Regions from separate parts of the Streptomyces sp. NPDC102270 genome, predicted to be linked through region 3. Evidence: predicted binding sites of a transcription regulator. Region 3 holds the regulator's gene; each other region holds the start of a gene.
What was found. Region 3 encodes HrcA, which represses chaperone genes, less so after heat shock. Its sites were predicted from a motif close to TTNGCACTCNGNNNNNCNGAGTGCNAA; they were not measured.
Positions count from the first base shown of each region.

Region 1: groL (chaperonin GroEL) is a predicted target of HrcA. The motif match lies at 5,102-5,128, and genes of this name have one in related genera.
Region 2: groES (co-chaperone GroES) is a predicted target of HrcA. The motif match lies at 3,600-3,626, and genes of this name have one in related genera.

Region 1 covers NZ_JBIWLX010000002.1:59,797-70,298, reverse strand. Annotated here, with positions in the region: gene ACIRP7_RS03210 (carboxylesterase/lipase family protein) at 1-810, opposite strand, end outside; gene ACIRP7_RS03205 (NADH:flavin oxidoreductase) at 901-2,034, opposite strand; gene ACIRP7_RS03200 (hypothetical protein) at 2,351-2,905, opposite strand; gene groL (chaperonin GroEL) at 3,314-4,939, opposite strand; gene ACIRP7_RS03190 (cold-shock protein) at 5,650-5,856, opposite strand; gene ACIRP7_RS03185 (MoaD/ThiS family protein) at 6,300-6,575, opposite strand; gene thrC (threonine synthase) at 6,572-7,852, opposite strand; SAM riboswitch class I at 7,870-8,028, opposite strand; gene ACIRP7_RS03175 (glucosyl-3-phosphoglycerate synthase) at 8,190-9,161, shown strand; gene ACIRP7_RS03170 (trehalose-6-phosphate synthase) at 9,222-10,502, shown strand, end outside.
Region 2 covers NZ_JBIWLX010000004.1:195,912-206,413, reverse strand. Annotated here, with positions in the region: gene ACIRP7_RS08700 (cell wall-binding repeat-containing protein) at 1-474, shown strand, start outside; gene ACIRP7_RS08695 (methyltransferase domain-containing protein) at 452-1,645, opposite strand; gene ACIRP7_RS08690 (polysaccharide deacetylase family protein) at 1,737-2,684, shown strand; gene ACIRP7_RS08685 (polysaccharide deacetylase family protein) at 2,681-3,472, shown strand; gene groES (co-chaperone GroES) at 3,771-4,079, shown strand; gene groL (chaperonin GroEL) at 4,191-5,816, shown strand; gene ACIRP7_RS08670 (ester cyclase) at 5,904-6,593, opposite strand; gene ACIRP7_RS08665 (SDR family NAD(P)-dependent oxidoreductase) at 6,657-7,430, opposite strand; gene ACIRP7_RS08660 (MOSC domain-containing protein) at 7,481-8,149, opposite strand; gene ACIRP7_RS08655 (LysR family transcriptional regulator) at 8,230-9,126, shown strand; gene ACIRP7_RS08650 (WhiB family transcriptional regulator) at 9,212-9,538, opposite strand; gene ACIRP7_RS08645 (response regulator transcription factor) at 9,920-10,502, shown strand, end outside.
Region 3 covers NZ_JBIWLX010000001.1:101,989-112,490, reverse strand. Annotated here, with positions in the region: gene ACIRP7_RS00485 (DUF3097 domain-containing protein) at 1-249, opposite strand, end outside; gene ACIRP7_RS00480 (MBL fold metallo-hydrolase) at 284-1,012, opposite strand; gene hrcA (heat-inducible transcriptional repressor HrcA) at 1,164-2,180, shown strand; gene dnaJ (molecular chaperone DnaJ) at 2,181-3,320, shown strand; gene ACIRP7_RS00465 (nitronate monooxygenase) at 3,485-4,561, shown strand; gene ACIRP7_RS00460 (16S rRNA (uracil(1498)-N(3))-methyltransferase) at 4,558-5,307, shown strand; gene ACIRP7_RS00455 (VOC family protein) at 5,325-5,717, shown strand; gene ACIRP7_RS00450 (hypothetical protein) at 5,797-6,330, shown strand; gene ACIRP7_RS00445 (S41 family peptidase) at 6,376-9,594, shown strand; gene ACIRP7_RS00440 (histidine triad nucleotide-binding protein) at 9,628-9,981, shown strand; gene ACIRP7_RS00435 (ribonuclease Z) at 9,988-10,502, shown strand, end outside.

The DNA of each region.
Region 1 (10,502 bases), on a different contig from region 3:
GTCGTCGTACTCGCGCATCCGCGCGCTCAACCGCTCCCCGGCCGCGGGGAGTTCCCGCGGATCCACGGCGGACAGCGCGGCGGCGGTCGGCGCCAGCCCCGCCTCCTTGCCGATCTCCACGGCTATGTCCCGGGCGAGTTCGGCGGAGAAGTACGTGCCGGGCACGCTCTGTGCGACGGCCCGCCCGAACAGCCCCCGCGCGCTCGGCATCGCCAGCAGCGAGGCCACCGACCCGGCCCCGGCCGACTCCCCGAACACCGTGACCTGCCCGGGGTCCCCGCCGAACGCCGTGATGTTGTCCCGCACCCACTCCAGCGCCGCGACCTGGTCCAGCAGCCCCCGGTTCGCGGGCGCCCCCTCCAGCAGGGCGAATCCCTCGATGCCGAGGCGGTAGTTGAGGGTCACGACGACCAGCTCACCGGCGCGCGCGAGGTGCTGGGCGTCGTAGCCGGGGCTGCCGGAGTGGCCCAGCTTGTAGGCGCCGCCGTGGATCCACACCATCACCGGGCGGCGGGCCGCCGGGTCCGTGCCGGGCGTCCAGACGTTGACCGTCAGCCAGTCGTCGCCGGTGGGCGTCTCCAGCGCCCCCGCGCGCGCCTGGAAGGCGGACTCCTGCGGGGGCGGGGGCCCGAAGTCGTACGCCTCCCGGGTCCCCTCCCAGCCCTGCACGGGCCGTGGCGCCTGGAACCGCGCCTCGCCCACCGGCGGTTCGGCGAACGGGATCCCCCGGAAGACCACCAGTCCGTCCTCGGCCCGCCCGCGCACGGCACCGGCCGCGGTGCGTACCTCGAGACCCTCGGCTGACGTCATCGGTCGAACTCCTCACAGGTCGGGGCTGCTTCGCCTCACTCCAGCCCACGTCCCTTGACCGAGTCAACCAAGCCGGGGAGCCTTGTGCCGTCAGCTCAACGACTTCAGCGCGGACGCGTCGTACGGCTGAAGTTCGTCGAAGCGGCCGGCCAGTACCTTCGTGGCCCACTCGGGGTCCTGGAGCAGTGCCCGGCCGACGGCGACCATGTCGTACTCCTCGCGCTCCAGGGCGTCGAGCAGGTCGTCGATGCCCTTGACCGGGGAGCCCTCGCCCGCGAAGCCGCGGATGAAGTCGCCGTCGAGGCCGACCGAGCCGACGGTGATGGTGGTCCTGCCGGTGAGCTTCTTGGTCCAGCCGGCGAGGTTGAGGTCGGAGCCGTCGAACTCGGGGAGCCAGTAGCGGCGGGTGGAGGCGTGGAAGGCGTCGACACCGGCCGCGGCGAGCGGGGCGAGGATCGCCTCCAGCTCCTCCGGCGTCTCGGCGAGCCGCGCCTTGTAGGCCTCCTGCTTCCACTGCGAGTAGCGGAAGATGATCGGGAACTCCGGCGACACCGTCTCGCGTACTGCTGCGACGATCTCCGCCGCGAACTTCGTACGGGCGACGGGGTCACCGCCGTAGGCGTCGGTGCGGCGGTTGGTGCCCGCCCACAGGAACTGGTCGACGAGGTAGCCGTGGGCGCCGTGGATCTCCACACCGTCGAAGCCGATGCGCTCTGCGGCGGCCGCGGCCTCGGCGAACGCACCGATGACGTCGTCCAGGTCGCGCTGGGTCATCGCCCTGCCGGTGGGCTCGTCGGCGCCGGGACGGATGCCGGAGGGGCCGACCGCGGGGGCGTCGGCGTAGGGCGGCTGGCCCTGCTCACGCACCATGCCGATGTGCCACAGCTGCGGGACGATGGTGCCGCCCGCCGCGTGCACCTGCTCGGCGACCTTCGCCCAGCCCGCCAGCTGCTCCTCACCGTGGAACCGCGGGACGCTGCCGCTGTTGCCGGCCGACTCGTGGCCGATGTAGGTGCCCTCGGTGACGATCAGACCGACCCCGGCTCCCGCCCGGCGGGAGTAGTACGACGCCACGTCGTCACCGGGGACGCCGCCCGGGGAGAACATCCGGGTCATGGGCGCCATCGCGATGCGGTTCGGGACGGTCAGGCCGTTGATGTGGACCGGACGGGAGAGGATCTCGGCGGCCCGGGAGGCGGCCGGAGAGGTGGCGGAGGCGGTCACGTGGAGGTACTCCTCGGTATGTGCATGCGCATGGACAGTACCCAGGAGTCAACCGCCCCGACCGTCGCTTCATTTCCGATCGCCCCTGTGACGCCAGCCATGCTCGACGACTCACACACCTTGACGACTCCACCATGTTGGTGTGCTCAGGAGGGCTGGCGGAGTGCGCTGACCAGTGCGCGCGGGTCGTCGGCTTGGAAGCGGATGGTGTGGGCTTCTTCCGTTGCGCCGAGCGGGCGGGTGAAGGGGGGTGGCCGGTTCTCTCAGCGCCGACGGCTGTACCGATGTTCCGACCGCCGCGGTCTGTGCCGAACCCTCAGCCGCGCTTGCCTGACGGAAGGTCTGTGTCGTCCAAGGCCGCCCGCGCCGCCGACGTGAAGCTGCCGAGACGCTCGGAGACCATGGTCACCTCGACGGCGTGACGCTCAACGAAGTTGACGTTGAGATCCGGAGCGCCCAGGGAGTCGCGCCAAGCGAGAAGGGTCGTATGCATTGAGTGGAGCCCTACGTGAACGCTGTGAGCGGCCTGCTCCACTGAATCGGGTCCCTCGACTGCGAGGCTGGCCCAAGCTGCCTGCACCAGAACCAACTGATCTTGCGCAATCTGGAGCCGCCGATCAGCCTCCGCCACATCTGAGGCATCGCCGATCAGCGCTCGTCCAGCCATCTTCAGAGCGCTGCGGGACTCGTTGGCCGGCGCTAGGAAGGCGCTGTACGCGTCTCGCCGCAGATGTCTGCGCCATTGAGCGTGCTCGACCTTGGCTTGCCCCTCCAACTGCCGCCGAGTCGCGCCGCTGGACATCGCGGACGCCGCAACCGTGCCGATAACGCCCACCGTTGCACCGAGCAACGCCGCAAGTCCCTGATCCATACGGGGGATTATTCACCCAGGCAACCACACAGCGTCACCGGCAGAGCGGGTTCCATGGAGAACTGGCGACACTTGAAAGAGGCTCCCCCTGACGCGGGGGACAACTCCGCAGGACCCTTGCCCACGCACCTGAAACCCCGGCCACGCACGTCAGAAGCCCGCCCCACGAGTGCGGGGCGGGCTTCTTGTGGAGCGCCGGGCAGGCCTTGCACCTGCATCTCCCCGCAGGAAGCGGGGCGTCTTTCCTTGGACCACCAACGCGTAGTCGACCGACGGGAGTTCACGTCGGGCGGCTCGTGATCAAGCATAGCGCAAGAAAAGCCCGGGGGCGGACACCTCCTGTTTCCAGGAAGTGCCGCCCCCGGCAAGGACGTTGATCAACCGTCAGGCCTGGCGGCCAGGGGTCGATCAGAAGTCCATGTCACCGCCCGGCATGCCGCCGCCGGCCGGGGCAGCGCCCGCCTTCTCCGGCTTGTCGGCGATGACGGCCTCGGTGGTGAGGAACAGCGCGGCGATGGAGGCGGCGTTCTGCAGGGCAGAGCGCGTGACCTTCGCCGGGTCGATGATGCCTTCGGCGATCATGTCGACGTACTCACCGGTCGCGGCGTTCAGGCCGTGGCCGACGGGCAGGTTGCGCACCTTCTCGACGATGACGCCACCCTCGAGACCACCGTTGACGGCGATCTGCTTGAGCGGGGCCTCCAGGGCCAGCTTCACGGCGTTGGCGCCGGTCAGCTCGTCACCCTCCAGGTCCAGCTTCTCGAAGACCGAGGAGGCCTGGATGAGGGCCACGCCACCACCGGCGACGATGCCCTCCTCGACGGCCGCCTTCGCGTTGCGAACGGCGTCCTCGATGCGGTGCTTGCGCTCCTTGAGCTCGACCTCGGTCGCGGCACCGGCCTTGATGACGGCGACGCCACCGGCGAGCTTCGCCAGGCGCTCCTGGAGCTTCTCGCGGTCGTAGTCCGAGTCGCTGTTCTCGATCTCGGCGCGGATCTGGTTGACCCGGCCCTGAACCTGCTCGGAGGAGCCGGCACCGTCGACGATGGTGGTCTCGTCCTTGGTGATGACGACCTTGCGGGCGCGGCCCAGGAGGTCGATGGTGGTGTTCTCCAGCTTGAGGCCGACCTCCTCGGAGATGACCTCGCCGCCGGTGAGGATGGCGATGTCGTTCAGCATCGCCTTGCGGCGGTCACCGAAGCCCGGGGCCTTGACGGCGACGGACTTGAAGGTGCCGCGGATCTTGTTGACGACCAGGGTCGACAGGGCCTCGCCCTCGACGTCCTCGGCGATGATCAGCAGCGGCTTGCCCGACTGCATGACCTTCTCCAGGAGCGGGAGCAGGTCCTTGACGGAGCCGATCTTGGAGTTGGCGATGAGGATGTAGGGGTCGTCGAGCGACGCCTCCATCCGCTCCATGTCGGTGGCGAAGTACGCCGAGATGTAGCCCTTGTCGAAGCGCATACCCTCGGTGAGCTCCAGCTCCAGACCGAAGGTCTGGGACTCCTCGACGGTGATGACGCCTTCCTTGCCGACCTTGTCCATCGCCTCGGCGATGAGCTCGCCGATCTGGGTGTCGGCGGCGGAGATGGAGGCCGTGGAGGCGATCTGCTCCTTGGTCTCGACATCCTTGGCCTGCTCGAGCAGGGCGGCGGAGACGGCCTCGACGGCCTTCTCGATACCGCGCTTGAGAGCCATGGGGTTGGCGCCGGCGGCTACGTTGCGCAGGCCTTCCTTGACCAGGGCCTGAGCGAGCACGGTCGCGGTGGTCGTACCGTCACCGGCGACGTCGTCCGTCTTCTTGGCGACTTCCTTGACCAGCTCGGCGCCGATCTTCTCGTACGGGTCCTCGAGCTCGATCTCCTTGGCGATGGAGACACCATCGTTGGTGATCGTGGGGGCGCCCCACTTCTTCTCGAGGACGACGTTGCGGCCCTTGGGGCCGAGCGTCACCTTCACGGCGTCCGCGAGCTGGTTCATGCCGCGCTCGAGGCCGCGCCGCGCCTCCTCGTCGAACGCGATGATCTTGGCCATGTGAAGTGGTCCCTCCAGGACTGGGGGTGATTCCTTCGGACCGCGCCCGCGCCCGCGACGGACGGCTCGCCGGCCTGTGGATCCTTGCCCCACAAGGCCTGCGGGCCTCACCGACCCGGTCCATCTTTGTCACTCTCACCTTCAGAGTGCTAACGCCAATGATTAGCACTCGGCATGGTCGAGTGCAAGCGCCTCTCGCGTATCGGGCCCCCGGGGCGGGGGTGGGTGGGCTGTCCGGGCGGGTCGTCCGGGGGGCGTCAACGGGGCCGGCTTCGGGGTGTCGTGCCTCGTCGCGACTGCGGTCGGGGTGGGACTCGCGGGGTGGGGAGAGGCCGGGCGGGCCGCAAGCCGCGTACGGCGGGCAGGGGACGGGGTGGGGGGGTCCGCCCGCAGCGGCCGGCGTCCGTTACCGGGCATCACTCAAGGGACCGAGCCGCCGGACCGAGGACGGACACCCTCCACCCCGGCACCGACCTGCAACACACCTGCACGCGCTACCCAAGGCCCCACCGGAGCCGCACGGGCCGCCGCAGGCATCCAGGGGCGCGGGGAACTGCGCACCACACTCGCCCCCACCGGACCCGCAGACAAACACTGCTCAACCGCCGGAGGTACACGCATGCCGAAGGGCCCGTACCCATGACTCCCCATGGGGTACGAGCCCTCCGAAGAAGAACGAAGAACGACGCTGTTGTTACCCGGCGCGTGCTTCAGCCAGTCGCGAGACGGACCATGTCCGCCTGCGGCCCCTTCTGACCTTGCGAGATCTCGAACTCGACCCGCTGGCCCTCTTCAAGGGTGCGGTAGCCGTCCATCTGAATCGCGCTGTAGTGGACGAATACATCCGCACCACCGTCGACCGCGATGAAGCCGTACCCCTTCTCCGCGTTGAACCACTTGACGGTGCCCTGAGCCATGCCTAACTCCCCTATTACTGGCCCTTGCACGGATCCACACTTCATGGATCCGGGTCAGACCTCACCCCCCACATGGTTGGGGGCGTGCGCCGGAACGCGTCGACCGCGGCTGAATGTATCTGTCCAACTGCCGTCTGCAACAGGTCAATCGGACGAGAATTCTGGACGGAAGGGGTCCGGAATGTAGTGAGAATTCACCCGAATTCGGGGCAAGTCGGGCCCCATAAAAGGAGCATAAGACGCAAAGAACCCACACATTTTGGCTACTTCTCGTCGCATCCGAAGTCGGAACTCATATGCGTCCGGCATGAAGGAAGTAGCAGGTTCCCCAACTGTACCGTGCTCAACCATAGAGAATTGCCCCCTCCGCTTCTCTCGCGGAGAGGGCAATCGGATGAACACTCGGTAATTTCTGTTACCGAAGGTAATGACCAGTCATACGGTCACCCGCCGGCGACCGCCGGGATGATGGAGACACCGGCCCCGTCGGGCGTCACCGTCTCCAGCCCCTGCTCGAACCGCACATCGTCGTCGTTGACGTACACATTCACGAACCGCCGCAGCTTGCCCTGGTCGTCGAGAACACGCGCCGCGATACCGGTGTGGTTCTTCTCCAGATCGGCGATGACCTCGGCGAGGGTCCCACCCTCGGCCTGCACCTCGGCCTTGCCGCCGGTGTAGGTGCGCAGGATGGTGGGGATGCGGACGTTGACGCTCATGCGAGGCCAGCCTCTCGGAAAGAGTCCAGATTCGGACGGATCGTGGCGGTGAGCCCGGTACCGGCCACCGCGTCCAGGGTCTTGAGACCGTCGCCGGTGTTCAGCACCACCGTGGTCTTCGTCGGGTCGAGGACGCCGTTCGCGATCAGCTTGCGGGTCACACCCACCGTCACGCCACCCGCGGTCTCCGCGAAGATCCCCTCGGTCCGCGCCAGCAGCTTGATCGCGTCGACGATCTGCTCGTCGTTCACGTCCTCCACCGCACCGCCGGTACGACGCGCGATGTCCAGCACGTACGGACCGTCCGCGGGGTTGCCGATGGCCAGCGACTTGGCGATGGTGTCCGGCTTCTGGGGGCGGACCACGTCGTGCCCGGCCTTGTACGCCACCGACACCGGCGAGCACCCCTCGGCCTGCGCGCCGAAGATCTTGTACGGCCTGTCCTCGACGAGCCCCAGCTTGATCAGCTCCTGCAGACCCTTGTCGATCTTCGTGAGCTGCGAGCCGGAGGCGATCGGCACGACCAGCTGGTCGGGGAGCTTCCAGCCCAGCTGCTCGCAGATCTCGTACGCCAGGGTCTTGGAGCCCTCCGCGTAGTACGGCCGCAGGTTGACGTTGACGAAGCCCCAGCCCTCGCCGGCCGGGTCGCCGATCAGCTCGGAGCAGAAGCGGTTCACGTCGTCGTAGTTGCCCTCGATGCCGACGAGCTCGCCGCCGTAGATCGCGGCCATGACGACCTTGCCCTGCTCCAGGTCGTGCGGGATGAACACGCAGGAGCGGAAGCCGGCCCGGGCCGCGGCGGCACCCACGGCGCCGGCCAGGTTACCGGTGGAGGAGCAGGAGAGGGTGGTGAAGCCGAAGGCGCGGGCGGCCTCGATGGCCTGCGCGACGACGCGGTCCTTGAAGGAGTGCGTCGGGTTGCCGGAGTCGTCCTTGATGTACAGGCCGCCGGTCACGCCGAGCTCGCGGGCGAGGTTGTCGGCCTTGACGAGGTGGGTCCAGCCGGGGTTGATGTTGGGCTTGTCGGCCACGTCCGCGGGGACGGGCAGCAGCGGGGCGTAGCGCCAGATGTTCGAAGGTCCCGCCTCGATGCGCTTGCGGAGCTCCTCGGTTTCGTAGGCCGAGAAGTCGTACGCGATCTCGAGCGGGCCGAAACACTCCTCGCAGGCGAAGACCGGGCCGAGCGGGACGCGGTGGCCGCATTCGCGGCAGCTCAGTGCCGCGGCGGGACCCAGATCGACGGAGTTCGTGGTGCTTGCAACAGTCTGCGCAGCCATGGAGGCGAGGCCCTTTCTCCTCATCTTCCTCACGACGCACTTCGCCGTGAGACGGATTTGGCACCTTCCCGAGTCGGGAGCCTCGCGGAGACGATCGTCAGCGATCGCTACGAGAACCGACTGGAGGGTTGCCGGGGCTTCATCGGGCCGTATCCCTCTGCCCCTCTGGATGAGCGGTATGAAGTTGTTAACGGCGGCCACCCAGGACATGCGATGGTCATCCGCGTTGTTCAAGACTGTAACCGAAGACCAGGACAGTTGAGAGAGACGTCCGAACCGCGAGATGACCTACCCAACAGCCGCTTCCAGCGGCGGGCACGCTAAGGAGCCGCGCACTGTGCTGAACGAAGTCGAGCGCTGGCTGGCCACCAGGTCCTGGTCCGCGACTGATCGCCCGCTCCACCGGATCATGGCCGCGAAGCGGAGTTCGGGACAGACCGTCAGTGTCGTCCTGCCCGCGCTCAACGAGGAGGAGACGGTCGGTGACATCGTCGCCGTGATCCGTCATGACCTCATGCAACAGGTCCCGCTAGTCGACGAGATCGTCGTCGTCGACTCGGGATCGACCGACCGCACGTCCGAGGTCGCGGCCGCGGCCGGCGCGCGGGTCGTCCACCGCGACGACATCCTCCCGCGCATGCCCGCCGTGCCCGGCAAGGGCGAGGTCCTGTGGCGCTCCCTGCTGGTCACCAGCGGGGACATCGTCTGCTTCATCGACGCCGACCTGAAGGAGTTCTCCTCGGACTTCGTCTCCGGCATCGTCGGCCCGCTGCTCACCGATCCCGGGGTCGACCTGGTCAAGGGCATGTACGACCGTCCCCTGGGCACTGAGTTGGATTCGCTCGCCTCCGGCAAGACCGCCGGGCAGGGCGGCCGGGTCACCGAGCTCATGGCGCGCCCGCTGCTGAACATGCACTGGCCGCAGCTGGCCGGTTTCGTGCAGCCGCTGGGCGGCGAGTACGCGGCCCGGCGCTCGTTGCTGGAGCAGCTTCCGTTCCCCGTGGGCTACGGCATCGAGCTGGGCATGCTGGTCGACGCCCTGCACCTGGTCGGTCTTGACGCCCTCGCCCAGGTCGACGTCGGGGTGCGCAAGCACCGCCACCAGGACGGCCAGGCCCTGGGCCGGATGTCCGCAGCGATCTACCGCACCGCCCAGCTGAGGCTGGCCCGCGGCCATATGATCCGGCCCGCCCTCACCCAGTTCGAGCGGGGCCGGGACGGCTTCGAGCCGCGGACGTACTCCGTGGACACCGAGGAGCGGCCGCCGATGGTGGAGATCGCGGAGTACGCGGAGCGGAAGGTCGCGTAAGTGCGCGGAAGTGCGCAACCGCACGTTTGAGCGTTTGGGGGCCGGGCTAGGTTGAGGCGTATGGCGTCAACCAACAGTGCTGCTCAGGTGCTGGTCGCGTCCAACCGCGGCCCGGTCTCGTACGAAGTGCGCGAGGACGGCTCGCTGCATGCCAAACGCGGTGGCGGCGGGCTGGTCTCGGGCCTGTCGGCGATCGGCTCCGACGCGGGCTCCCTGTGGGTGTGCTCGGCGCTCGGCGACGGCGACCGCGAGGCGGTCCGGCGGGGGGTCGGCGAGGCGGGGGTCCGCATGCTCGACATCCCGGCCGACGTGCACGCCGACGCGTACAACGGCATCGCCAACTCGGTGTTGTGGTTCGTCCACCACCTGCTGTATCAGACCCCGCTGGAGCCGTCCTTCGACGCGGAGTTCCGGCGGCAGTGGGCGTCGTACGAGACGTACAACCGCGCGTTCGCCGAGGCGCTGGCGGAGGAGGCGGCCGAAGGGGCGGCGGTCCTGGTCCAGGACTACCACCTGTGCCTGGTGCCGGGCATGCTCCGTGAACTCCGCCCCGACCTGCGCATCGCCCACTTCTCACACACGCCGTGGGCGCCGGTGGACTACTTCCGGATGCTGCCCGACGACATCGCGGGCCGGCTCCTGCGCGGCATGCTGGGCGCCGACCGGCTCGGCTTCCTCACCCGGCGTTGGGCGGACGCGTTCACGGCCTGCTGTACGGAGCTCGCGGACGGGCTCGGCGAGACCCGGATCGGGGTGCACGGGCTGGGCGCGGACGCGGACTTCCTGCGCGCCCGTTCCCACGAGGCCGACGTCGAGGAACGCATCGTCGGACTGCGCGAGGAGATCGGCGCGGGCCGGAAGACGATCGTGCGGGTGGACCGGACCGAACTGTCCAAGAACATCGTGCGCGGGCTGCGGGCCTACCGGCGGCTGCTGGAGTCGCGGCCGGAGTGGCGGGAGCGGGTCGTGCACGTGGCGTTCGCGTATCCGTCGCGGCAGGACCTGGCGGTGTACCGGGACTACACGGCCGAGGTGCAGCGGGTGGCCGAGGAGATCAACGACACGTTCGGCACACCGGGCTGGACGCCGGTCCTGCTGAATCTGAAGGACGACTTCGCGCGCTCCCTCGCGGCGTACCGGCTGGCCGACGTGGCGCTGGTCAACCCCATCCGGGACGGCATGAACCTGGTCGCGAAGGAGGTGCCGGTGGTGTCCGACGAGGGGTGCGCGCTGGTGCTGTCGCGGGAGGCCGGGGCGTACGAGGAGTTGGGTGACGACGCGATCGTGGTGAACCCGTACGACGTGGAGCAGACGGCGGCGGCCCTGCACGAGGCCCTGACG
Region 2 (10,502 bases), on a different contig from region 3:
TACTACCCGATCTCGGGGAAGACCAGGGCCGCCCTCTCGGTGGCCGTCGCCAAGTTCTGGTGGAGCACGCCGAGCAACGTGGCCCTCGCCTACTCCGGTTCCTGGCGTGACGGGCTGTCGGCGGCCGGGGCGATGAACGTCTTCGGGCCGGTCCTGTGGACCTCCCGCGCCTCCCTCTCGCCCGAGCTGACGAGCTATCTGCTGCGCGAGTCCGCGAGCACCAACTCCGTGATCGCCTTCGGCGGTACCGGCAACCTCTCGGCGGGCACCCTCGGTTCGGCGGGCGCCTCGGTCGCCGCGAACAGCGCCCAGGTCGTCTACACACCGTTCCGCAACGGCGACGAGCCGGCGAGCAGCCGCACGAGCGCCCTGCGCACCGGCGGCGACGAGACCCGGAACGCCACCGCGGCGCGCACCGGCCCGGTCGGCGCCGACCCGCACCTGGAGTCGCTCAGGACGGTCCAGCACCAGTAAGGGCCCTCGCGGGGGCGCCGATCAGCATGGTCGGCGCCCCCGCGACCCGGGTCAGGAACACGGTCGCCGAGTGCGGCCCCTGCGACTTCGGCAGCGCCTTGCGCCGCAACTCCTCCGGCTCGACGGCCGACCCCCGCTTCTTCACGGTGAGGATCCCGACCCCCCGCTCCCGCAGCAGCGCCTTCAGCTTCTTCACGTTGAAGGGGAGCCGGTCGGTGATCTCGTAGGCGGTGGCGTACGGCGTCGGGTGCAGTGCGTCGGCGGTGACGTAGGCGATGGTCTCGTCGATCAGCCCGCCGTCCAGGTCCTCGGCCACCTCGGCGACCAGATGGGCCCGGACGACGGCACCGTCGGGCTCGTACAAGTACCGCCCCACGGACCGGACTTCGGGGTCGGGGAGGCCCCGCCCGAGCAGCGTCCGCGGTCCCGGCAGCAGCGTTGCCCGGACGGCGCCCGGCGCGGTGCCGAACCACAGCACCGCCTCCTTCACGTCCCCGCCGTCGGAGATCCACTCCGCCTCGGCCTCCGACGGAACCGCCTCGTGCGGGATGCCCGGCGCGACCTTCAGCGCGGCGTGCGGGGCCTTGAGAGCCGCTCGCACGGCCCAGGACAGCGGCGGCGAGTAGGCCTCCGGATCGAAGATGCGACCCCGCCCGCCGCGCCGCGCGGGATCCACGAACACGGCGTCGTACGCGGCCGTGTCGACCTCCGTGACATCCGCCTCCCGTACGTCGATCAGGCCGGCGAGTCCCAGCGCGTCCGCGTTGGCCCGCGCGGCCGCCGCCGTCAGCGGGTCCCGGTCCACCGCGAGGACCCGGATCCCGGCGCGGGCCAGCGCGATCGCGTCACCGCCGATCCCGCAGCACAGGTCCGCGACGGAGGTGACACCGAGCGCCCGCAGCCGCTCGGCCCGGTACGCCGCCACGCTCGCCCGCGTCGACTGCTCGACCCCGTTGGGCGTGAAGAACATCCGCTCCGCGTCCTCGGCCCCGAACTTCGCCGCCGCCCGCTGCCGCAGCCGGGCCTGGCCGAGCGCCGCGGAGACCAGCTCGGCGGGGTGCTCGCGGCGCAGCCGGGTGGCGACGGCGAGTTCGTCGGCGGGGGCGGTGCCGCGCACGTCGTCGAGGAGGGCACGGCCCTCGGGAGTGAGGAGGGGGGCGAGGTCGGTCACCGGGTCATTGTGGGCCAGTCGGTGGACGGTCCGCTTCCGGGCGGCGGTGTCGGCCCGGGTGCTCCGCCCTGACCTGCGAGGATCCGGCGCCATGGGAACAGTAGGACAAAACGATAAAAATGGTGCGTTGAGGGTGTCGATCCGCGGCGGACTCGTCCTCCTGGCCGTGGCCGCCCTGGTCTCCGGCTGCGCCCGCCCGGCCGGGACGGACGCACGGCCGCAGCGGCCCCTCAAGGCACCTGCGGCCCCCGCGGCCGCCCCCGCCGCCGACCTCCAGGCCGACAAGACCGTCATCCGGGCCGCCAGGCTCCGCGCCGAGCAGAGGCGGATCGCCGCCGCCAGGCGCTGGGGGCTGAAGCAGGTCCCACTGACGGCGCCGCCCGCGCCCGTGACCAAGCCCCGCATCACCACCCGCGAGGGCTTCGAGGTCGAGGGCCACGAGGAGAAGGGGCTGCCCCCGGTCTTCACCACGATCCCCACCGAAGAGAAGATCGTCTTCCTCACCATCGACGACGGCGCCGAGAAGGACCCCGCGTTCCTGCGGATGATGAGCGAGCTGAAGATCCCCTACACCGCCTTCCTCAGCGACTACCTGGTCAAGGACGACTACGGCTACTTCGCGAAGATGCGGGACGCGGGGGTCGTGCTGAACAACCACACCCTCCACCACCCCTACCTGCCCGCGCTGTCGTACGCCCGCCAGAAGCACGAGATCTGCGGCATGCAGGACGTCATCGAGAAGCACTACGGCACGCGGCCCGCGCTCTTCCGCCCGCCGTACGGCAACTACAACGAGGACACCCTGCGCGCGGCCGGGTCCTGCGGCATCGGGTACGCGCCGATCTGGAACGAAGAGGTCTTCGTCGACCACTGGGAGTACCGCGAGTGGGACCAGAGGATCCACCCCGGCGACATCGTGCTCAGCCACTTCCGGGGCCGGGAGGACTGGAAGGGCACGATGACCGACATGGCCCGCCGTTTCCTGGACAAGGTCACGGCCGAGGGGTACGCCGTCGCACGCCTCGAGGACTACCTGTGAGACCGCGGACCCTGCTCGCCGCCGCACTGGCGGCCGTACTCCTCGCCGGCTGCGCCCAGTCCGTCGACCCCATCGAACGGCTGGGCAAGAAGGCGGCCCAGCGGGTGGGGTCGTACGGGCCGGCAAGGGCGGACGGACGGCCGTACCGCCACTGGGGTCTCGCGGCCCCGCTGCCGTCGCCCCCGCGGGTGCCGGCGCGCCCGGTGGCGGACCCGGGCCGGGTGCCGCCGGTGGTGAAGCGGGTGCCGACGTCCGACAAGGTCGTCTTCCTCACCTACGACGACGGCGCGGAGAAGGACCCGCGCTTCGTCGACCTGGTCCGTGAACTGCGGCTGCCCGTCAGCATGTTCCTCACGGACAGCGTCATCGGCCCCGGCTACGGCCACTTCGCGCGCCTGCGGTCGGTCGGCGCGAGCATCCAGAACCACACCCTGGACCACCCCGCCCTGCGCGGGCTGCCGTACACCGGCCAGCGCGCCGAGATCTGCGGCCAGCAGGAGAAGGTGCGCTCCCGCTTCGGGATCCGGCCACGGCTGTTCCGGCCGCCCTACGGCACGTACGACCGCACGACCCTGCGCGCGGCGGCCGACTGCGGGCTCTCGGCGGTGGTGCTGTGGAGCGTGGCGCTGGAGGAGGACGGGCCACGGCGGCCGCTGCGGGCGGGCGACATCGTCTCGGTGGCGTCGGGAGAGGCGAGGGGACCGACCCTGACGGAACGCACGACGGGGCTGCTGCGGGAGATCCAGCGGCGGGGGCTGGCAGTGGGGCGGCTGGAGGACTATCTGTAGGCAATCCAGCCCGTCTGGCGATCGAGGACGAGGGCTTTGGGCCGAAGCGGGAGCCTGGGGGCGGCAGCCCACCAGAACGGCAACCCCCACTCACGCGCACCCGAATTCCGCTCAGGCGCGCCGCGAATTGGCACTCCGCTTGACCGAGTGCTAATCACGGTCATAGTCTCGGGTCTGGCACTCCCCCCTGGAGAGTGCCAACACAGCGACGGGCAGGTCCGGCACCCGCGACGACGGATCCACCTGGTCGCCACCTCAGACAGTCAACCCCGTGATCTCCGAAGGGGGAGGTCGGATCGTGACGACCACCAGCTCCAAGGTTGCCATCAAGCCGCTCGAGGACCGCATTGTGGTCCAGCCGCTCGACGCCGAGCAGACCACCGCCTCTGGCCTGGTCATCCCGGACACGGCGAAGGAGAAGCCCCAGGAGGGCGTCGTCCTGGCCGTGGGCCCGGGCCGCTTCGAGGACGGTAACCGTCTTCCGCTCGACGTCTCCGTCGGCGACATCGTGCTGTACAGCAAGTACGGCGGCACCGAGGTGAAGTACAACGGCGAGGAGTACCTCGTCCTCTCGGCTCGCGACGTGCTCGCGATCATCGAGAAGTAATTCACCGAAGCATTTCTTTGAGCTGCGCCCCTGGCCCCCCGACCACTGACAAGCCGGGCGCCCGGGGCGCAGTCTCTTTTCCCCTAGATTTCCGAGAGGGCTCACGCTCCCATGGCGAAGATCCTGAAGTTCGACGAGGACGCCCGTCGCGCCCTCGAGCGCGGCGTCAACAAGCTTGCCGACACGGTCAAGGTGACGATCGGCCCCAAGGGCCGCAACGTCGTCATCGACAAGAAGTTCGGCGCTCCCACCATCACCAACGACGGTGTCACGATCGCCCGTGAGGTCGAGCTCGACGACCCGTACGAGAACCTCGGCGCGCAGCTGGTGAAGGAGGTGGCGACCAAGACCAACGACATCGCGGGTGACGGTACGACCACCGCCACCGTGCTCGCCCAGGCGCTGGTCCGCGAGGGCCTGAAGAACGTCGCCGCGGGTGCCTCCCCGGCTGCCCTGAAGAAGGGCATCGACGCCGCGGTGAAGGCCGTGTCCGAGGAGCTCCTCGCGACCGCCCGCCCGATCGACGAGAAGTCCGACATCGCCGCCGTCGCCGGTCTGTCCGCCCAGGACAGCCAGGTCGGCGAGCTCATCGCCGAGGCGATGGACAAGGTCGGCAAGGACGGTGTCATCACCGTCGAGGAGTCCAACACCTTCGGTCTGGAGCTGGACTTCACCGAGGGCATGGCCTTCGACAAGGGCTACCTGTCGCCGTACATGGTCTCCGACCAGGAGCGTATGGAGGCCGTCCTCGACGACCCGTACATCCTGATCAACCAGGGCAAGATCTCCTCGATCCAGGACCTGCTCCCGCTGCTCGAGAAGGTCATCCAGTCGGGTGCCTCCAAGCCGCTGCTGATCATCGCCGAGGACGTCGAGGGCGAGGCCCTGTCGACCCTGGTCGTCAACAAGATCCGCGGCACCTTCAACGCGGTCGCCGTCAAGGCCCCCGGCTTCGGTGACCGCCGTAAGGCGATGCTCCAGGACCTGGCGGTCCTCACCGGCGCCACGGTCATCTCCGAGGAGGTCGGTCTCAAGCTCGACCAGGTCGGCCTGGACGTGCTCGGCACCGCCCGCCGCGTCACCGTCACCAAGGACGACACCACGGTCGTCGACGGTGCCGGCGACTCCTCCGAGGTCACGGGCCGCGTCGCCCAGATCAAGGCCGAGATCGAGAACACCGACTCCGACTGGGACCGCGAGAAGCTCCAGGAGCGCCTCGCGAAGCTGGCCGGCGGCGTGTGCGTGATCAAGGTCGGCGCCGCCACCGAGGTGGAGCTGAAGGAGAAGAAGCACCGTCTGGAGGACGCCATCTCCGCGACCCGCGCCGCGGTCGAGGAGGGCATCGTCTCCGGTGGTGGCTCCGCTCTGGTCCACGCCGCCAAGGTGCTCGAAGGCGGTCTGGGCAAGACCGGCGACGAGGCCACCGGTGTCGCCGTCGTCCGCAAGGCCGTCGTCGAGCCGCTGCGCTGGATCGCCGAGAACGCCGGCCTCGAGGGCTACGTCATCACCTCCAAGGTCGCCGAGCTCGACAAGGGCCAGGGCTTCAACGCCGCGACCGGCGAGTACGGCGACCTGGTCAAGGCCGGCGTCATCGACCCGGTCAAGGTCACCCGCTCCGCCCTGGAGAACGCCGCCTCCATCGCCTCCCTCCTCCTGACGACCGAGACCCTGGTCGTCGAGAAGAAGGAAGAGGAGGAGCCGGCCGCCGGTGGTCACAGCCACGGCCACTCCCACTGAGCCTCACCGCTCGCAAAGGGCCCCGTTCCGCACACGAGTGCCGGACCGGGGCCCTTCCCCTTCGCGGGTCACGCCCCCCTTCGCGGGTCACTCCCCGAGCACTCCCAGCTGTTCCAGCAGCCCGGCCCGGTCGTACTGCCACCAGCCCTCGCAGATCATCCCGTCCCGGAACCGGTGCCAGGTGATGCCGGTCATGGTGATGTCCTGGCCGGTGGCCGGAATTCCGAGGAAATCGCCCTTGTGCCGGCCGGCCAGGGTCCAGCGGGTGCACACCTGGTCGCCCTGGGCGATCTGGTCGTCGACCCGGAAGGCGAGATCGAAGGCCTGGCTCCACCCGGCATACACCTGGCGCGAACCCTCCAGGTCCACGTCGCCGGGGTAGGCCGGGACATGCTCCAGGTAGTCGTCGGAGAACCCTTCGAACACGAGATCCGTCTCGGACCGCCCGGCCCGCTCGAAGAACTGCCGTGACGTCGCCGGGTTGAGCTGCTCGTCCCGCACCACGTCCAGGTCCGTGAAGGTGGGCGTCTCCTCGCACAGGGCGACCATGTCCTCGAAGATCCGCCCCGTCTCCGGCAGTCCGGAGTTCCGCATCGCCTCCTCGTACGACGGGAACTCCACGATCTCGACGAAGTGCGACGCGTCGGAGCGGTCCTTGCCGACCACCGCGTGCGTCGCGGTCCGCTTCCCCTTGGTCTGCTCGACCCACGTGTCCATCAGCCGGTCCATCTCGTCGAAACGGCTGGTCCTGCAGTCGATGAGCTGTACGAACGTCATACGCGATCGCCTCCGGCCCCCCTGGGTCCGGCATTACGGCACCATTGTCCGCCTTTTCGGGCCCTACTGCGGCCCGTACTTGCGGCCCGTCCTCGATGTGATCCCGCCCAGCAGCCCCCGCGGCGCCACCTTCACCAGCCCCATGAGCGCCTTGTACCGCGGATCCGGGATCGACAGGGTCTTGCCGCGGGACAGGTCACCGAGGGCCGCGGCGACCAGTTTGTCCGCGTCGAGCCACATCCAGCCCGGGATGTTGTCCGTGCCCATCCCGGCCCGCTGATGGAACTCGGTCCGCACGAACCCCGGGCACAGGGCCATCAGCCGGACCCCGCTCCCCGCCAGGTCCTTCGCCGCGCCCTGCGTGAACTGCACGACCCACGCCTTCGAGGCGCCGTACGTCCCGCGAGGCACGAACGCGGCCACCGACGCGACGTTCACGACGCCCCCGCGCCCGCGCTCCCGCATCCCCTCCGTCGCCGCCGACGTCAGTCGCAGCACCGCCTCGCAGTGCACCTTGAGCATCTTCAGCTCGTCGGCCATGGAGACGTCGAGATAGCGGCCCTTGTTGCCGAAGCCGGCGTTGTTGACGAGAAGGTCGACGGGGGACCTGCGGTCGGTGAGGCGGGCGGCGACCGCCTCGATGCCGGGGTCCGTGGCGAGGTCGGCGGTGAGGACCTCGGCCTCGATGCCGTGCCGGTCGTGGAGTTCGGTCGCCTGCTCCCGGAGCCGCTTGGTGTCGCGGGCCACCAGCACCAGGTTGTGCCCGTCAGCCGCCAGCCGTCGTGCGAACGCGGCACCGATGCCCGCGGTCGATCCCGTAATCAATGCCGTTGTCATGGCGCAAGGTTAATGACCTGGACCGACAGCGTCCGCTTGCCGAGGGCCCGTCAGGCGCCGTACTTCTCCACATACTCCAGCGCCCACTGCCGCACCTCCGGATGGAGCGCCTCTCCCGCCGCCAACAGCCGTGGCTGAAGCGGCCGTTCGGTGGTCATCGCCCGGAAGGCCAGGGCGACCGTCACGTCGTGGTCCGGCCGGTGCACGATCTCGACCGGGTCCCCGGTACGGATCTCGCCCGGCTGGATCACCCGCAGGTACGCGCCCGGCGCGCCCTTCTGCGTGAACCGCTTCACCCACCGCTCCTCCGCCATGTGGCCCTGGAAGGTGCCGCACGGGATCCGCGCGCTGGTGACCTCCAGCACCACCTCGGGCCCGATGCGCCAGCGTTCCCCGATCCGCGCGCCGGAGACGTCGATGCCCTCGGTCGTGAGGTTCTCGCCGAACGCGCCGTTGGCCAGGGTGCGCCCCAGCTCGCCCTCCCACACGTCCAGGTCCTCGCGCGCCATCGCGTACACGGCCTGGTCGTCGCCGCCGTGGTGCTGCTTCTTGCACACCGCGTCCCCGGCGAGCGCGCTGCCGCCGATGCCCTTGGGCCCGGGCGCGGCCACCCGCACCGGTCCGTCGACCGGCCGCTTGTCGATACCGGTGACGCCCTCCGGGTTGTCCGTGTACGAAACGGCCTTCTCGCGACCCAGATTCACCGACAGAAGCCTCATGGCGGCACGGTAGGCGACCGGCGCCCAAAGGTGCCAGGCATTATTCGGCGTCGCATCAAAGCGCGGCTTATCCTCGAAGAGTGATCGAGGCCCGTCATCTCCGTGTCCTGCGCGCCGTCGCCGCCACCGGTTCCTTCTCCGCGGCGGGGCGCGAACTGGGCTGCACCCAGCCCGCCGTCAGCCAGCAGATGAAGGCCCTGGAGACGTCCGTGGGCACGCCGTTGCTCATCCGCACCGGACGCGAGATGCGGCTGACCCAGGCGGGGCAGGCCCTGGTGCGGCACGCCGCCGGCATCCTGGCGGGCCTCACCGCGGCCGAGGAGGAGGTCGCCGCCATCGCCGGGCTGCGGGCCGGGCGCGTCCGGCTCGTCTCCTTCCCCAGCGGCAGCTCCACCCTCGTCCCCACCGCCCTCGCCGCCCTGCGCGCCGCTCACCCCGGCACCCGGGTCTCCCTGGAGGAGGCCGAACCCCCGCAGTCCGTCACCCTGCTGCGAGAGGGCGACTGCGACATCGCGCTCGCCTTCCGGTACGAGGGGGCCGCGGGCGGCGACGAGTGGGACGACCTCGTCGTACGACCCCTGCTGACCGACCGGCTCGTCGCCCTGGTACCGGAGCGGCACCGGCTGGCGCGCGCGGGGTCCGTGGCCATCGGGGAGCTCGCCGGGGAGTCGTGGATCGCCGGATGCCCGCGCTGCCGGGGCCAGTTGGTCGAGGTGTGCGAGAGCGCCGGCTTCACGCCCCGCATCGACTTCGCGACCGACGACTACCCGGCGGTCGTCGGCCTGGTGGGCGCGGGTCTCGGCGTCGCCGTCCTGCCCCAGCTCGCCGTCGAGTCCGTACGGCCCCGGGGTGCGCGCACGGTGACGCTGGAACCGGCGGTCCGGCGGGAGATCGTCGCACTCACCCTGCCCGATCTGGCACAGGTGCCGGCGGTGGCGGCGACCCTGGAGCAGTTGGCGCACGCGGCCGACCGATAGGCAGGGGCGCCGCCCAGCCGCCCCGCCGCCCGCCGAACAGAAGGAAGGGCACGCGCGTGCGTGCCCTCTATGGAGAAACGTTCCTTCAATTGTTCGATGCGCCGCTCCCGACGGATGAAGCCGACACCAGCCGGTGCCGCGCCCGCCCCATGAGCTCCTCGCGCTCGTCCTCGGTCAGTCCGCCCCAGACGCCGTACGGCTCTCTCACCGCCAACGCGTGCGCCGCACACTGTGCACGCACGGGGCATCTCATGCAGACCTCCTTGGCCGAGTTCTCGCGAGCGCTCCGGGCCGCACCGCGCTCGCCCTCCGGATGGAAGAAGAGCGAGCTGTCCACTCCGCGACAGGCGGCCAGGAGCTGCCAGTCCCACAGGTCCGCGTTCGGTCCGGGAAGGCGGGAGAAATCTGCCATTGCGTGACCCCTTGTAGCCGTTCTGGGCGGATACGGTGTCTACGACCGTACATCTACGATCTAAGGAGATGAAAATATGACTCATTGCGAATCTAGCCTCAGACACCAGTAAATGGGAAGAAAAGGGTCTGAATGGGGCATGGGTTGTGATGAAACGTTGTGGGTCCGTCGTGCATGTCTGCACCGTGTCCGCCCCCTCACGTAGAGTGCCGAAGACAGTGCGCAGCCCCGTAACTCTTTCGGGTGACCGTCGTTGAGAGTGCGGAGGCGGTTGAAACAAGAAGTGCTCGGGCAGGCGTCCGAGACGGTCGACCGCACAGGTGACGATTTCGTACCAGCCTGGAGGCTCAAGGTGACGTGCATCAGCTGCGGAGGACGGCCATGACATCCGTCCTCGTCTGCGACGACTCCCCGCTTGCCCGAGAGGCGCTCCGCCGCGCGGTCGCGACCGTGCCCGGCGTCGAGCGCGTCACGACCGCGGCCAACGGCGAGGAAGTCCTCCGCCGCTGGGGCGCGGACCGTTCGGACCTGATTCTGATGGACGTACGCATGCCCGGTCTGGGCGGCGTCGAGACCGTACGGCGGCTGCTGTCCGCGGACCCCGGTGCGCGCATCATCATGCTCACGGTCGCGGAGGACCTCGACGGGGTCGCTCTCGCGGTCGCCGCCGGTGCGCGGGGCTACCTCCACAAGGACGCCTCACGCGCGGAGTTGCGCGCCACGGTGACGCAGGCGCTCGCCGACCCGACCTGGCGGCTCGCCCCGCGCCGGCTGCGGTCGGCGGAGATGGGCGCGGCGCCCACGCTCACCGCGCGTGAGATCCAGGTCCTCGAAGGTATGAGCCACGGTCGGTCCAACGCGGAGATCGGGCGGGAGCTGTTCCTGTCCGAGGACACCGTCAAGACCCACGCGCGGCGGCTCTTCAAGAAGCTCGGCGCCTCGGACCGGGCGCACGCCGTGGCGC
Region 3 (10,502 bases):
AGACGCGGCCGTCGGTCTGACCAGGGTCACCACCCGGCCCTCCAGGAGGAAACCGCGTGGCTCCAGCGGGAACACCCGGTGCTTGCCGAAGCGGTCCTCCAGAGTGACCGTGCCCGCCTCGCAGCGGATCACCGCGCCGCAGAAGCCCGTGCCCGGTTCCTCGACCACCAGACCGGGCTCGGCGGGCACCTCCGGCACCGGCTTGGGCTTCTTCCACGGAGGGGTCAGGTCGGCGGAGTACTGGCGCATTCGGATGACGATAGGAGAACCGGCCCGGGGATCACTACGACACGCCGAAACGCGCGGCCAGCGCGTCCCGCTGCGCCCTCACGAACGCCGCGTCCACCACCGCTCCGTGACCGGGCACGTACAGCGCGTCCTCGCCGCCCAGTGCCAGCAGCCGGTCCAGCGCGGCGGGCCAGTGCGCCGGTAGGGCGTCCGGGCCCGCCTGCGGTTCGCCCGACTCCTCGACCAGGTCGCCGCAGAAGACGACCTCCGGGGCGCCGGGCACGAGGACGGCGAGGTCGTGGGCCGTGTGGCCGGGGCCGAGGTTCGCCAGCAGGACCTGGCGGCCGTCGCCGAGGTCGAGCGTCCACTCGCCCGAGACGTGATGCCGGGGCGAGACGAGGGCGTCCACCGCCTCATCGGCCACCGCCGGGTCCAGTCCGTTGCGCACCGCGTCCGCCCGCAGTTCCGCGCGGCCGCGCCGCCCCGCCAGCACCGTCTCCACGCCCACCGCGCCGAACACCTCCGCCCCCGCGAACGCCGCCGCACCGAAGACATGGTCGAAGTGGGGGTGGGTGAGCGCGAGATGGGTCACACGGTGGCCGGCCAGTTCCTCGGCCTGCGCACGCAGCCGGGCACCCTCCGCGAGGCCCGAGCCCGCGTCCACCAACAGGGCCGTGCCCGCGCCGATCACCAGGCCCGCCGTACAGTCCCAGCCCGGCAGCCGGCACCGTCCCACCCCGGCCGCGACCCGCTCCCACCCGAGCTCTTCCCAAGTCACCGTCATACCGCGACGCTAGCCGTACGACCGGTCACGCCAGGACCAGCCTTGCCCAGGGAGTACCCCACCGCCGTACACTGGCCCGGGGACGCTGGCACTCGGGCGGACAGAGTGCCAGGGCAAGGCGCCAAGGGAACGACTTCTGGAGGTGTGCGCGATGCTGAGTGAACGCAGGCTTCAGGTGTTGCGCGCCATCGTCCAGGACTATGTCGGCACCGAGGAGCCGGTCGGGTCGAAGGCCCTGACCGAGCGGCACAACCTCGGAGTCTCCCCGGCGACCGTCCGCAACGACATGGCGGTCCTGGAGGACGAGGGGTTCATCGCCCAGCCGCACACCAGTGCCGGGCGGATCCCGACCGACAAGGGCTACCGGCTGTTCGTCGACAAACTGGCGGGCGTCAAGCCGATGACCGCGCCCGAGCGCCGCGCGATCCAGAACTTCCTCGACGGCGCCGTGGACCTCGACGACGTCGTGGCCCGCACCGTGCGGCTGCTCGCGCAGCTCACGCGGCAGGTCGCCGTCGTGCAGTACCCGTCCCTCACCCGCTCGACGGTGCGGCACGTGGAACTGCTCTCGCTCGCCCCCGCGCGCGTGATGCTCGTGCTGATCACGGACACCGGCCGGGTCGAGCAGCGCATGGTCGACTGCCCGGCCCCCTTCGGCGAGGCCTCGCTCGCCGATCTGCGGGCGCGGCTCAACAGCCGGATCGCCGGGCGGCGGTTCGCGGATGTGCCGCAACTGGTCGAGGACCTGCCCGAAGGCTTCGACGTCGAGGACCGGGGTACGGTCTCGACAGTGCTCTCCACTCTTCTGGAGACGCTCGTCGAGGAGAACGAGGAGCGGCTGATGATCGGCGGCACCGCGAATCTCACCCGCTTCGGACATGACTTTCCCCTCACGATCCGGCCCGTCCTGGAGGCTCTCGAGGAGCAGGTCGTTCTCCTCAAGCTCCTTGGTGAGGCCGGGGATTCGGGCATGACCGTACGTATCGGTCACGAGAACGCCTACGAGGGACTCAACTCCACTTCGGTGGTGTCGGTCGGTTACGGTTCGGGCGGCGAGGCAGTCGCCAAGCTCGGCGTGGTCGGACCGACCCGCATGGATTACCCGGGAACGATGGGAGCGGTACGCGCAGTGGCACGGTACGTCGGACAGATCCTGGCGGAGTCGTAAGTGGCCACGGACTACTACGCCGTTCTCGGCGTGCGCCGCGACGCGTCGCAGGATGAGATCAAGAAGGCGTTCCGTCGGCTCGCGCGCGAGCTGCACCCGGACGTCAACCCGGATCCCAAGACCCAGGAGCGGTTCAAGGAGATCAACGCCGCCTACGAGGTGTTGTCGGACCCGCAGAAGAAGCAGGTCTACGACCTCGGCGGTGACCCGCTCTCGCAGGCCGGCGGCGGTGGCGCGGGCGGCTTCGGGGCCGGTGGGTTCGGGAACTTCTCGGACATCATGGACGCGTTCTTCGGTACGGCGTCGCAGCGGGGTCCGCGTTCGCGCACCCGGCGCGGCCAGGACGCGATGATCCGGCTGGAGATCGAGCTCGACGAGGCGGCCTTCGGTACGACGAAGGACATCCAGGTCGACACGGCGATCGTCTGCACCACCTGCAGTGGTGAGGGCGCGGCGCCGGGGACCTCGGCTCAGACGTGTGACATGTGTCGCGGCCGCGGTGAGGTGTCGCAGGTGACGCGGTCCTTCCTGGGCCAGGTCATGACGTCCCGCCCGTGCCCGCAGTGCCAGGGCTTCGGCACCGTGGTCCCGACCCCGTGCCCGGAGTGCGCCGGCGACGGCCGGGTCCGCTCGCGCCGCACGCTCACGGTCAAGATCCCGGCCGGTGTGGACAACGGCACCCGGATCCAGCTCGCGGGCGAGGGCGAGGTGGGCCCCGGTGGCGGTCCCGCCGGTGACCTGTACGTCGAGATCCACGAACTCCCGCACTCGCAGTTCCAGCGCCGGGGCGACGACCTGCACTGCACGGTCACGCTCCCGATGACCGCGGCCTCCCTCGGCACCAAGGTCCCGCTGGAGACCCTGGACGGCCTGGAGGAGGTCGACATCCGCCCGGGCACCCAGTCCGGCCAGTCGATCCCCCTGCACAGCCGGGGCGTCACCCACCTGCGCGGCGGCGGCCGGGGCGACCTCATCGTCCACGTCGAGGTCCAGACCCCCACCAAGCTGGACCCCGAGCAGGAGCGCCTCCTGCGCGAGCTGGCCAAACTCCGCGGCGAGGAACGGCCCACGGGGCAGTTCCAGCCGGGGCAGCAGGGACTGTTCAGTCGGTTGAAGGATGCGTTCAACGGTCGTACGTGAGCTGGGGGGCGACTGCCGGGGGTCCGGGGGTTGTCCCCCGGGCAGACAGAGTCAGCCGGGCCAGCAGGGACTGTTCAGTCGGTTGAAGGACGCGTTCAGCGGGCGTACGTGAGCTGTCCAAGGGCCGATTCGGACTTGTTCGGAGGACGTGACAACATGCCGTCATGTCCTCCGCACTGACCGATCTCTTCCCTCATCCGATCGTGCAGGCCCCCATGGCGGGCGGCGTCTCCGTGCCGCGCCTCGCCGCCGCCGTGTCCGATGCGGGCGGGCTCGGATTCCTCGCCGCCGGGTACAAGACGGCCGACGGGATGTACCAGGAGATCAAGCAGCTGCGCGGGCTGACCGGACGCCCCTTCGGCGTCAACCTCTTCATGCCGCAGCCGGAGTATGCCGACCCCGCCGCCGTCGAGGTCTACGCCCACCAGCTGGCCGGGGAGGCCACCTGGTACGACACCGAGCTCGGCGACCGCGACAGCGGCCGTGACGACGGGTACGACGCCAAGCTCGCCGTGCTCCTCGACAACCCCGTGCCGGTGGCCTCCTTCCACTTCGGCATCCCGAGCAGCGAGGCCCTGGAGTCGCTGCGCCGCGCCGGCACCTTCACCCTCGTCACCGCGACCACTCCCGAAGAGGCCCTCGCCGTGCAGTACGCGGGCGCCGACGCGGTCATCGCGCAGGGCGTCGAGGCCGGCGGTCACCAGGGCACCCACCGCGACCTCCCCGAGCAGGACGGCGCCGGCCTCGGACTCCTCTCCCTGGTCGCCCAGATCCGCGAGACGGTGACCATCCCGGTCGTCGCCGCCGGCGGCATCATGCGCGGCAGCCAGATCGCCGCCGTCCTCGCCGCCGGCGCGAGCGCGGCCCAGATCGGCACGGCGTTCCTCGCCAGCCACGAGTCCGGCGCCCACGACGTGCACAAGCAGGCGCTGACCAACCCCCTCTACGTCCGCACCGAGCTGACCCGCGCCTTCTCCGGCAGACCGGCCCGTGGCCTGGTCAACCGCTTCCTGCGCGAGCACGGACCGTACGCGCCCGCGGCCTACCCCGAGGTCCACCACCTCACCGTCCCGCTCCGCAAGGCCGCCGCCAAGGCCAAGGACGCGCAGGGCATGGCGCTGTGGGCGGGCCAGGGTCACCGGATGGCACGCGACCTGCCCGCGGGGCAGCTCGTGGAGATACTCGCGGCCGAACTCGACGCAGCGAGGACAGCGTTGTCGGGCAAGGGAGACCTGCGATGACCGCACCGGTGTTCGTGGTCGAGCACTTCGACGCGGGCGGCGACGGACGGTACGTCCTCGACGGCCCCGAAGGCCGCCACGCCGTCTCCGTGAAGCGGCTGCAGCCCGGCGAGGACGTCATCCTCACCGACGGCGCCGGACGCCGGGCCGACTGCGTGGTGTTCGCCGCGGAGGGCAAGGACCGGCTGATCGTCCAACTGGGCCCGGTGCGCGAGGAACCCCGGGCGCAGCCCCGCATCACCGTCGTCCAGGCCCTCCCCAAGGGCGACCGCGGTGAACTCGCCGTAGAGACCATGACCGAGGTCGGCGTCGACGCCATCGTGCCCTGGCAGGCGGCCCGCTGCATCACCCAGTGGAAGGGCGACCGGGGCCTGAAGGCGCTCGGCAAGTGGCGGGCCACCGCACGCGAGGCCGGCAAGCAGTCCCGCCGGGTCCGCTTCCCGGAGATCGCGGACGCGGCAAGTACCAAGCAGGTTGCCGCACTTCTCGCCAATGCCGACTTCGCCGCCGTGCTCCACTCCGACTTCGAACGCGGCAGTGTGCCGCTGGCCACCGCCGAACTCCCCGACGAGGGCGAGATCGTGCTGGTCGTCGGCCCCGAAGGAGGCGTCGCCAAGGACGAGTTGGCGCTCTTCGAGGAGGCCGGTGCGCGCGCCTACGTCCTCGGGCCCACCGTGCTGCGCACGTCGACCGCCGGAACCGCGGCGACCGCTCTGCTCCTCGGCCGTACCGGCCGCTGGTCCTGACCCCTGGAAGGACGGCCGTGGAACTCGCCCAAGTACGCTTGCTCGTCACCGACTTCGCCGCCTGCTACCGCTTCTACGCCGAGGTCCTCGGCCTCAAGCCCCAGTCGGGGGCGGTGCAGGGGCCGTACGAGAAGTTCAGCCCCGCCACCGGCTCGGCGGGCATCGCCCTGCAGGACCGGTCGATGATGGCGGCGGTCCTCGGCGAACTGGGTGACACGGCCACCGGCCACCGCTCCCTGGTCGTGCTGCGCGTCGACGACCTGGACACCTACTGCGAGCAGATCGCCGCCCGCGGCGCCACCCTGCTGCACGGCCCGTCCCCGATGACGGACCGCATGCGCGTCGCCCACCTCAAGGACCCGGAGGGGAACCTGGTGGAGCTTCAGGAGTGGCTGCTGCTGCGCACCTGAGCACCGCGGCACCCGACCGGCGCACAGGTGGCCGTATGCGCCCTACCGTCCCGGGCGGGACGGTGGCAGGCTGCCCTGCATGGTGGCGTTGAGACGGAACCGGCGTCGGCCGCGCGGGGTGCGAGCAGCGGGTGCGATGGGGGTTGCCGTGCTGGCCGTGGGCGGGGTCGCCGCCTGCGATCCGACCGGTGCGGTCAGCTCCGCGACCGTGGCGTACACCACCGACCAGCTGGTCACCAAGGAGCTGAACCGGCAGAAGGCCGACGTGAGTTGGCTGACCTGCACGGCCTCCTACGACAACGGCGACCGGACACCGAGTTCCAGTGTGAACACCGTCGCCACCGTCGACTGCGACGGCAAGACACGGGACGGCAAGGACATCACCGTCAAGGGCAAGGTGACCCGGACCGTCAGCGGCGCGTGTGTGCGCGGGGACCTCACCGCCACCGTCGGCGGCAGACAGTGGTTCCGCGTCGACGGGCTCGGCGACTGCACCGCCACACCCACGCCCCCGGCCGGTGACCCGCGGCAGCCCGGCCCGACCGTCACCGTGACCGTCACCAAGACGATCTGGTGCCAGAAGGACCCGCAGTGCTGGCCCGACGGCAAGTGATCGAAACCTCTGTGCACGGCCACCGCCCGTGCGTAGGGTAATCGGGTGACACAGCCTGCGACGTCTGCATATCTCCGGTTTCCGCACCTGCGGGGCGAGTTGGTGGCCTTCACCGCCGAGGACGACGTGTGGCTCGCGCCGCTCGACGGCGGACGTGCCTGGCGGGTCAGCGCGGACAACGTGCCGGTCACCCACCCCCGTATCTCGCCCGACGGCACCACCGTCGCCTGGACCTCCGCCCGCGACGGCGCCCCCGAGGTGCACATCGCCCCGGCCGACGGCGGACCGGCCAGAAGGCTGACCCACTGGGGCAGCGCACGCACCCAGGTACGCGGCTGGACCCGGGACGGCGAGGTCCTCGCGATCACCACCCACGGCCAGGCCAGCCTGCGCCGCAGCTGGGCGCACACCGTCCCGCTCGACGGCGGACCCGGCACCACCCTGCCGTACGGCCCCGTCGGCCATGTCGCCCACGGCCCGGCGACCGTGATCCTCTCCGCGCCCATGGGTCGCGAGGCCGCCTGGTGGAAGCGCTACCGAGGCGGTACGGCGGGCAAGCTGTGGATCGACCGCGACGGCGACGGCGAGTTCGTACGGCTCCACGAAGAGTTGGACGGAAACCTGGAGTACCCCGTGTGGGCGGGCGACCGGATCGCCTTCCTCTCCGACCACGAGGGCACCGGAGCCGTCTACTCCTCCCTCGCCGACGGCTCCGACCTGCGTCGGCACACCCCCCTCGACGGCTACTACGCCCGGCACGCGGCAGGCGACGGCACCCGGGTCGTCTACACCTCCGCCGGCGAGCTGTGGATCCTCGACGACCTCGACGGCGCCGAACCGCGCTGCCTGGAGGTCCGGCTCGGCGGGCAGCGTGCCGACCGGCAGCCCTTCCCCTTGGACGCCTCCCGCTGGTTCGGCTCGGCCGCCCCCGACCACACCGCACGCGGCAGCGCGGTCGCCGTACGCGGAGCCGTCCACTGGGTCACCCACCGCTCCGGCCCGGCCCGCGCGCTCGCCGCCGAACCCGGCGTCCGGGCCCGGCTGCCGCGCACCTTCCGCACCGAGGGCGAGGAGTGGGTGGTGTGGGTGACGGACGCGGAGGGCGACGACGCCCTGGAGTTCGCACCCGCCACCGGCCTCGCCCCCGGCGCCACCCCGCGCCGCCTCGCCGCGGGACAGCTCGGCCGCGTCCTGGGCCTCGCCATGGCCCCCGACGGCAGCCGGGCCGCGGTCGCCGCGCACGACGGCCGCGTGCTGCTCGTCGAGCGGGAGACCGGCGAGGTCCGCGAGGTCGACCGCAGCGAGGACGGCGACGTACGGGGCCTGACGTTCTCGCCCGACTCGGCCTGGCTCGCCTGGTCGCACCCCGGCCCCGCCCCGCTCTGCCAGCTCCGCCTCGCCAACACCACCGACCTGTCGGTCACCGAGGCGACCCCGCTGCGCTTCCAGGACTACGCCCCCGCCTTCACCCTCGACGGCAAACACCTGGCCTTCCTGTCCAACCGCTCCTTCGACCCGGTCTACGACGAGCACGTCTTCGACCTCGCCTTCGTCGTCGGCGACCGCCCGCACCTGATCACCCTGGCCGCGACCACCCCGTCCCCCTTCGGCCCGCAGCGACACGGGCGCCCCTTCGAGGCCCCCGACAAGGACGAGACCCCCGACAGCGAGGGCACCCCGGCCACCCGTATCGACCTCGAAGGGCTCGCCGACCGGATCGTGCCCTTCCCGGTGGAGGCCGGCCGCTACTCCAACCTGCGCGCGGCCAAGGACGGCGTGCTGTGGCTGCGCCACCCCGTCCAGGGTGTCCTCGGCTCCTCCCGGGCCACCCCCGACGACCCCGACCCCAAGACCGACCTCCAGCGCTACGACCTCGCCCAGCAGCGCCTCGAGCACCTCGCCGTCGACGCCGACCACTTCGCCGTCAGCGGCGACGGCAAGCGGGTGCTGCTGTGGACCGACGGCCGTCTGAAGGTCGTACCGAGCGACCGCCGCGCCTCCGGTGACGACGACAGCGACACGAACATCTCCGTCGACCTCGGCCGCATCCGGCAGACCGTCGACCCGTCGGCCGAGTGGCGGCAGATGTACGAGGAGACCGGCCGCATCATGCGGGACCACTTCTGGCGGCCCGACATGAGCGGCGTCGACTGGGACGGCGTCCTGGACCGCTACCGCCCGGTCCTGGACCGCCTGGCCACCCACGACGACCTCGTCGACCTCCTCTGGGAGGTGCACGGCGAACTCGGCACCTCCCACGCCTACGTCACCCCCCGCGGCGGCCACGGCGGTCACGGCCCCCGGCAGGGCCTGCTCGGCGCCGACATCTCCCGCCACGACGACGGCCCCCAGGGGTCGCCGCAGTGGCGCATCGACCGCATCCTGCCGACCGAGACCTCCGACCCCGCCGCCCGCTCCCCGCTCGCCGCACCCGGTGTCGCGGTGCGTGCCGGGGACGCGATCGTCGCCGTGGGCGGCCGGCCGGTCGACCCGGTCACCGGCCCCGGCCCGCTCCTGGTCGGCACGGCCGGCCGGCCGATCGAACTCACCGTCTCCCCGTCCGGCGGCGGAGACCTGCGCCACGCCGTGGTCGTCCCGGTCTCCGACGAGGAGCCCCTGCGCTACCACGCCTGGGTCGCCGACCGCCGCGCCTACGTCCACGAGAAGTCCGGCGGACGGCTCGGGTATCTGCACGTCCCGGACATGCAGGCCCCGGGCTGGGCCCAGATCCACCGCGATCTGCGCGTCGAGGTGGCCCGCGAGGGCCTGGTGGTCGACGTGCGCGAGAACCGCGGCGGCCACACCTCCCAGCTCGTGGTCGAGAAGCTGGCCCGCCGGATCGTCGGCTGGGCGGTACCGCGAGGGATGACCCCGTACAGCTACCCGCGGGACGCGCCGAGGGGCCCGGTCGTCGCCGTGGCCAACGAGTTCTCCGGCTCCGACGGCGACATCGTCAACGCGGCGATCAAGGCGCTGGGCATCGGCCCCGTCGTCGGTACCCGCACCTGGGGCGGGGTCATCGGGATCGACAGCCGCTACCGCCTGGTCGACGGCACGCTGATCACCCAGCCGAAGTACGCCTTCTGGCTGGAGGGCTACGAGTGGGGCGTCGAGAACCACGGGGTCGACCCGGACGTGGAGGTCCTCCAGAGGCCGCAGGACTACGCGGCGGGCCGGGACGCCCAGCTGGACGAGGCGGTGCGGATCGCCCTGGAGGCGCTGGACAGCAGTCCTGCCAGGATTCCGCCGGCTCTGCCTGACTAAGATGCCCCCGAGATCCGAGGCGAAAGGAACACCATGCCAGGGGAACCCCAGGGCGACTGCCTGTTCTGCAAGATCGTCGAAGGCCAGATCCCGGCCACGATCGTCCGGGAGACGGACACCACCGTCGCCTTCAGGGACATCAACCCCCAGGCCCCCACCCACGTCCTCGTCATCCCCAAGGCCCACTACGAGAACGCCGCCGTCCTCGCCACCGCCGCCCCGGAACTGGCCGCGGACGTCCTCCGGGCCACCGAGGCCGTCGCGGAGCAGGAAAAGCTGGACAGCTACCGCACCGTCTTCAACACGGGCACCGGCGCCGGACAAACGGTCTGGCACGCCCACGCCCATGTGCTCGGCGGCCGCGGCCTCCACTGGCCCCCCGGGTAACTCCCCGTGTCCGTACGTGAATTGGTCGTCCTCGGCACCGCCAGCCAGGTCCCCACGAGGCACCGCAACCACAACGGCTACCTACTGCGCTGGGACGGCGAGGGCTTCCTCTTCGACCCCGGCGAGGGCACCCAGCGCCAGATGCTGCGCGCCGGGGTAGCCGCCCACGACCTCCACCGGATCTGTGTCACCCACTTCCACGGCGACCACTCCCTCGGCCTCGCCGGCGTGATCCAGCGCATCAACCTCGACCGGGTCCCGCACCAGGTCACCGCCCACTACCCGGAGTCGGGGCAGCGCTTCTTCGACCGCCTGCGGTACGCGACGGCGTACCGGGAGACGGTTCAGCTCACCGAGGCGCCGGTCGCGGCCGACGGGGTGCTCGCGCGGACCGGCGGCTACACACTGGAGGCCCGCCGGCTCTCCCACCCCGTCGAGTCCTACGGCTACCGCCTCACGGAACCCGACGGCCGCCGCATGCTCCCCGACCGCCTCGCCGCGCACGGCATCAAGGGACCCGA